Regions from separate parts of the Frankia sp. CgJB1 genome, predicted to be linked through region 1. Evidence: predicted binding sites of a transcription regulator. Region 1 holds the regulator's gene; the other holds the start of a gene.

Evidence for each region. The regulator LexA, encoded in region 1, represses DNA repair genes until DNA is damaged. The targets are predictions, from matches to a motif close to CGAACNNNNGTTCG.
Region 2: dnaB (replicative DNA helicase) is a predicted target of LexA. The motif match lies at 2,272-2,285, and genes of this name have one in related genera.

Annotation. Positions count from the first base shown of each region.
Region 1 covers NZ_CDWTNB010000002.1:52,170-55,559, reverse strand. The annotation lists gene hflX (GTPase HflX) at 1-1,322, shown strand, start outside; gene lexA (transcriptional repressor LexA) at 1,388-2,158, opposite strand; gene AC08OT_RS00640 (LysM peptidoglycan-binding domain-containing protein) at 2,463-2,849, shown strand; gene nrdR (transcriptional regulator NrdR) at 3,187-3,390, shown strand, end outside.
Region 2 covers NZ_CDWTNB010000207.1:339-3,728, forward strand. The annotation lists partial or broken gene AC08OT_RS17995 (hypothetical protein) at 1-337, opposite strand, end outside; gene AC08OT_RS18000 (antibiotic biosynthesis monooxygenase family protein) at 365-712, opposite strand; gene dnaB (replicative DNA helicase) at 878-2,236, opposite strand; gene rplI (50S ribosomal protein L9) at 2,837-3,283, opposite strand; gene rpsR (30S ribosomal protein S18) at 3,293-3,390, opposite strand, start outside.

The DNA.
Region 1 (3,390 bases):
TGCGGCGGGTTCCCGGTCTCGCCACCGAGCTCGACGACGTCACCGAGGTCGAGTACCGGCAGCTGCGGCTGGAGCGTGTCGTCCTCATCGGCGTATGGACGTCGGGTTCCCTGCGGTCGGCCGAGAGCTCCATGGCGGAGCTCGCGGCGCTCGCCACGACCGCCGGTTCGGTGGTGCTCGACGCGCTCGTGCAGCGCCGCGATCGGCCGGATGCCGCGACCTACGTCGGTTCGGGCAAGGCGCGCGAGCTCGCCGAGGTCGTCGCGGCGACCGGCGCGGACACGGTGGTCTGCGATGGCGAACTCACCCCGGGTCAGCTGCGGCAGCTGGAGGAGGTCGTCAAGGTAAAGGTCATCGACCGGACGGCCCTCATCCTGGACATCTTCGCCCAGCACGCGACCTCTCGAGAGGGCAAGGCCCAGGTCGAGCTCGCGCAGTTGCAGTACATGCTGCCCCGGCTGCGTGGGTGGGGTGAGTCGATGTCGCGGGCTGCGGCCAGCGGCGGCGGCCGGGCGCCCATCGGTACCCGTGGTCCCGGTGAGACGAAGATCGAGACCGACCGTCGGCGGCTGCGGGCCAGGATGGCGCGGTTGCGCCGCGAGCTCGCCGCGATGACGACCGTGCGGGAGACCAAGCGTTCCGCCCGGCGGCGGGGCGAGGTCCCCAGCGTGGCGATCGCCGGTTACACCAACGCCGGTAAGTCGTCGCTGCTCAACCGGCTGACCGGCGCGGGTGTCCTAGTCGAGGACGCGCTGTTCGCCACCCTCGATCCGACCGTGCGGCGGGCGACCCTGCCGGACGGCCGGGCCTTCACCCTGACCGACACCGTCGGATTCGTCCGGCATCTGCCGCATCAGATTGTCGAGGCGTTCCGCTCGACGCTGGAAGAGGTCGCCGATGCCGATCTCATCCTGCACGTTGTGGACGGATCATCGCCGGATCCGGCCGCGCAGATCTCCGCCGTGCGCGAGGTTCTCAACGACATCGACGCGGGCGGTGTTCCCGAGCTGATCGTCGTCAACAAGGTGGACGCCGTGGAGCCGACGGTCGTCGCGGGGCTGCGCCAGCTCGCCCCAGACGCCGTGTTCGTCTCGGCACGCACGGGCGAGGGGCTGGCCGCGCTGGTCGACGCGCTCTGTGCCCGGGTGCCGCATCCCGACGTGGAGATGCGCGTGCTCGTGCCCTACAGCCGGGGCGACCTGGTCTCCCGGGTGCACGCGAACGGCGAGGTGCTCACGCTGGAGCACACCGAGACCGGTACCCGGCTGTCCGCCCGGGTCTCCCCGGGACTCGCGGCGGAGCTGCACGCCTACCGGGCCTGAGCCCAGGAGCGATCAAACGCGAGGCAACCCGGCCGGCCACCCGATGGGCGGCCGGCCGATCCACGTCAAACCCTGCGGAGCACAGCCACGATCCGGCCGAGGATGGTCGCATCCTCACCGGCGATGTCGGCGAAGGCCGGGTTCTCCGGATGTAGCCAGATCTTGCCGTCCCGAACCCGCAGGCGCTTGACCGTCGCCTCCCCGTCGATCATTGCGGCGACGATCTCCCCGTTGTCCGCGACCGGCTGCTGGCGGACGACCACCCAGTCACCGTCGCAGATCGCCGCATTGATCATCGAGTCGCCGACGACTCGGAGCAGGAACAGAGTGCCCTCGCCGACGATCTCCCTGGGTAGCGGGAAGACGTCCTCGACCGCCTGCTCGGCCAGGATCGGGCCACCGGCGGCGATTCGGCCCAGCACCGGCACGTAGGCGGCGTCCGACTTGCTTCCTTCGGTGGTGCCCGGCGCCGCCTCACCGACGATGGGAATCGTGCCCGCCACCGTCGTCGCACCCGCGTCCGCATCCGCGCGCCGCCGGGGGTGCTCGACGGTCAGCACCTCCATCGCTCTCGGGCGGTTCGGGTCCCGCCGCAGGTAGCCCTTCTCCTCGAGCACCTTGAGCTGGTGAGCCACACTACTGGTGCTGGTGAGGCCGACCGCCTCACCGATCTCCCGCACGCTGGGCGGATATCCGCGCCGCTCCACCGCGGCCCGGATGACCTCTAGCACCTTGCGCTGCCGGGGGGTCAGGCCCGCGTCCGCGGGGCCTTCGGGAAAGGCTCGCACGTTGCCGCGGGTTCCGCCCCGGCGCGTACCCCTGCCTTGGCTAGTCATCGCTTACCGCTCTCCTCGTCGCGTTTTTCTTCCGCCGTGCGGCCACCGGCCGGCCGGTGGCCGCACGGCGGACCGTCCCGCTCCGGAAGCCGTCACCCACCGACTCGCCGCCGTCCGTGACCGAGGGAAACCGCCCGGTTCACACCCGATCGACTCGACGGTAACCGGCGGGTCGCAGAATCTCAAACGTCTGTTCGAGCGTGTTCCTGGCGGTTTCCGGTTCCCGATGCGACAATCGACCACGCGTTCGATCGAACGAAGGTTCGATCTTCGGCGTTCGGTGTCGTCGGAACGGGAGGATGCCATGGGATCCGCACACAGGGCGCGGGTCGTCGACCTGTCGACGGCCAGGGACCGGGCGGGTCGCCGGCCGGCGGGATACCCGCCGGGTCGCCCGCCCGCACCCCCGCCGCTCCGGCTGACCCGGCGGGGTCGGGTGGTGGTGGTATCGATTGTCGTGGCGGTCGTCGTGGCGGTAGCAATCATGATCATGCCTGGGGTGTCGATCGCCGGGCCGGATGCCGCGGAGGCGCCGCGGCGCCATCTGGTCGTGCCGGGGGAGACGCTGTGGGCGGTGGCGGTGGCGCTCGACGAGAGCGCCGACACCCGGGTCGTGGTGGACCGGCTGATGCGGCTGAACCACCTGCGGTCGCCGCTGATCACCCCGGGCCAGTCGTTACTCCTTCCCTGACGCCCGACTTCCCCGGCTTCCCGGGTCCACGAGTGTCTCGGCGCGGGGGCTCGCGCGCCGTCGTCTTTCGTCCACGTGCGGTGCCGTTGCGGTGCGGACCACACGGACCATACGGGGGTGCTGCCCCCATCTCTGGGGCCGTGCGCTACCGTGGACACAACATCTGGTGCTTACCGGGGTGTAAGTCATCCACAGGTTGTTCCACAGGTCTTCCACGGGGAGCTGGCGGTCCATCCACAAGGTGGTCCGTCCGGCGTGGATGCCGGGTCCTCAACGGTGTCCCGTCGTCCCCGGTCCGGGGCGGTCGGCTCCGGCGCGGGCGAAGGAGGCGTAGCGCGTGCGGTGCCCGTTCTGCCGGCATCCGGACAGTCGCGTCGTCGACAGTCGGGAGGCCGAGGAGGGTTCGGCGATCCGCCGCAGGCGGTCCTGCCTGTCCTGCGGTCGCCGGTTCACTACGATGGAGGAGGCGTCCCTTCAGGTTCGCAAGCGCAGCGGGGCGGCCGAGCCGTTCAGCCGGGCCAAGGTCATCGCCGGTGTCCGC
Region 2 (3,390 bases), on a different contig from region 1:
CCGGCTGGACCGGGCCGTCACGGCGCATGCTCGCCACCTGCCGCGTGCCCAGTGGCCGGTGCCGGCGCCACTGCCGCCGGACAGCCCAGACGAGGGCCAGGGATGCGACGACGCCGGCCGCCGGCGCGACGTCGTGGCCGGCGTCCAGCACCAGCAGGTAGAGGGCCATCAGCCCGCTGAAGACGTAGCCGGTGACGAAGAACGCGAAGGGCCGCAGGTTCAGCCGGCTCACCACGTCCGTGTTCCGAAGCAGGATCGCCGGTACCAGCCAGATGAGAAAACCGAAGAAGAGCGCCGTGAGCGGCGCGAAAAACAGGTACCCGAAGAACGCTGTCATGATCAGAAGTCCGGCGGTCGTCGAGGGTCAGGCCGGGTCGGGACCGGCGGGGACGTCCGCGCTGTGCGCCACCGTCGGGGTGCCGTCGAAGTACGGGCCGAGGACGGCGCGCCAGCGGGCAAACCGCTCCGACTCCCGGAAGTTCGTCAGATGGGCGTCCAGGCTGTCCCACTCGACGAGCAGCACGAAACTCGACGGTGACTCGACCCCGCGGGTCATCCGCGCGGAACGACAGCCCGGCGTGCCGACGAGCTCCGCACGCACCCCGTGATACGCGGCGGCGAAATCGTCTTCGCTGCCCGGTTTGATGTCGAACCGGGCGACTTCGAGGACCGCTCCGGCGGGCTGCCCGCCGTCCCGCCCCTCACTCGCCATGGATGATCCTGAAACTCATACCGCCCAGTCTGGCACCATCGGGAGATCGCGGTCCGCCAACATGGACCATGACCACGCCAAACACACCCGGGCGCCCACCCGGCCCGCCGCCGGGCCGCTGGCGCTCTCCACCCGTGGGCCTCGTCCCGCCCCCGGGCCGAGAATTCAGTTCGCCATGTCGACGAACCGTGAGTAATGGCCCTGGAAGGCGACGGTGACGGTGCCGGTCGGCCCGTTGCGGTGCTTGGCGATGATGAGGTCCGCCTCGCCGGCGCGCGCCGACTCCTTCTCGACCGTGTCCTCCCGGTACAGCAGGATCACTGCGTCGGCGTCCTGCTCCAGGCTTCCGGACTCGCGCAGGTCGGAGACCTGGGGACGCTTGTCGGCCCGCTGCTCGGAGGCGCGGTTGAGCTGGGAGATGGCGACCACCGGAACGTCGAGCTCCTTGGCGAGCAGCTTCAGCGACCGCGAGATCTCGCTGACCTCCTGCTGACGGTTCTCCACCTTCTTGGGCGACGACATCAGCTGCAGGTAGTCGAGGATCACCAGGCGCAGCTCGTTGCGCTGCTTCAACCGCCGGGCCTTCGCCCGGACCTCCATCATCGTCAGGTGCGGGCTGTCGTCGATGAACAGCGGGGCCTCCGCGACCTCGCCCATCCGGCGGGCCAGGCGACCCCAGTCGTCATCGGTGAGCCGGCCCGTGCGGAGGTTCTGCAGGGACACCCGCGCCTCGGCGGACAACAGCCGCATGGTGATCTCCATGCGGCTCATCTCCAGCGAGAAGATGACCGACGCCATCCCGTTCTTGATCGACGCCGCCCGGGCGAAGTCCAGGCCGAGGGTCGACTTGCCCACGGCCGGCCTGGCCGCGACGATCCACAGCTGGCCGCCGTGCAGGCCGTTGGTCAGCTCGTCGAGGTCGACGAAACCGGTGGGCACCCCGGTCAGCGAACCGTCATGCCCCTGGATGGACTCGATCTCCTCCAGCGCCGGGTTGAGCAGCTCCCCCAGCGGCAGGTAGTCCTCGTTCGTCCGGCGCTCGGTCACCTCGTATACGGCCGCCTGGGCGCGGTCGACGACGTCGCTGACGTCCGGAGCCGCGCCGTAGGCGAGCTGCACGATGCGGGTGCCGGCCTCCGCGAGGCGGCGCAGGACCGCCTTCTCCGCGACGATACGGGCGTAGTACCCGGCGTTGGCCGCGGTGGGCACGCTCGAGATGAGGGTGTGCATGTAGGCCGGACCGCCCACCCGCTCGAGCAGATCGCGGCGGCCGAGCTCGGCGGCGACGCTGATGACGTCCGCAGGCTCCCCCCGGCCGTAGAGATCGCCGATGACCTCGTACACGAGGCCGTGCGCGGGACGGTAGAAGTCACCCGTCTGCAGGACCTCGACGACGTCGGCGATGGCGTCTTTCGACAGCAGCATGCCGCCGAGCACGCTCTGCTCGGCGGGCAGGTCGTGCGGAGGAGTCCGGTCGAACTCCGTACTCCCACCGGAACCACGCGAGATCTCGGTGACGCTCACGACGCACCCTCCCGGGACTCCCGTAGACCCGTATTCGAACGTATGTTCGTACGGATCGGAATCGCTGTCAACGGACCGCTCCGCCCCCGGTCAGCCGGGAGCTCCCAGCAGGGACCGGGCGGGCGGCCTCCGGTGAGCCTCTCGCCGGGCGCCGCCCGCGTCACCGAAGGAGACCTGGCCCGATCAGGCTAGAAGTACCTTCCTCAGTCTGGAGGGTCCGACTTTACGGACCGGCGGGCACCCCCAGCAAAAAGTTATCCACATGCCCTTGTGGAAAAGCTGTGGGCAACCGGCCGGAACCTGGGGAGGACATCGGGACGGAAACCGGAAACCTGTGGACACCCGAGACCACAGCCTCGACGAAACCCAGCTGGCAGGCGCCCGCATCGCGAGTGCCCTGTGGATAAGAAAAAGTTTCGGATCTGCTCGTCGCCCCTTGCCCCACGCACAACGAACTCCCCTGGCCGGCCGCCTGAGACGGTCGGCCAGGGGAGCCGGTACAGCGAGCGCGGCGGTACAGCGGGAGAAACAGCGGACGCCGCCGTCAGAACCGCCCGGCCTCGGGCCCATCCGGCCGCGATCAGGACCGCCCGGCCCTGGTCAGGCCTGCGTGACCTGGAGCTTCACGGTCGCGGTCACCTCGGGGTGCAGATGCACGGCGACGGTGTAGGCGCCCAGGGACTTGATCGGCGTGGTGAGCTCGACGCGGCGCCGGTCGAGCTCGGGGCCACCCGCGGCGGTCACCGCCTCCACCACGTCGGCCGCCGTTACGGAACCGAACAGGCGGCCTTCCTTGCCCGCCCGGCTGGTCAGCTCGACCTTGAGGCCACCGAGCTGACCGGCGATCTCCTGAGCGTGCCCGAGATCGCGGACCGCGCGGGCCGACCGGGCCCGCTTGATCTGCTCGACCTGACGCTCCGCGCCCTTGGTCGCGAGGATCGCGTACCGGCGGGGCACGAGGTAGTTGCGCCCGTACCCGTTCGCGACCTCCACGATGTCACCCGGGCTGCCGAGACCGGGGACCTCCTGGGTCAGGATGAGCTTCATCGCCACCCCCTACCGGGCCGAGGCGGTGTAGGGCAGCAGCGCCATCTCGCGGCTGTTCTTCACCGCCGTCGCCACGTCGCGCTGGTGCTGGCTGCAGTTACCGCTCA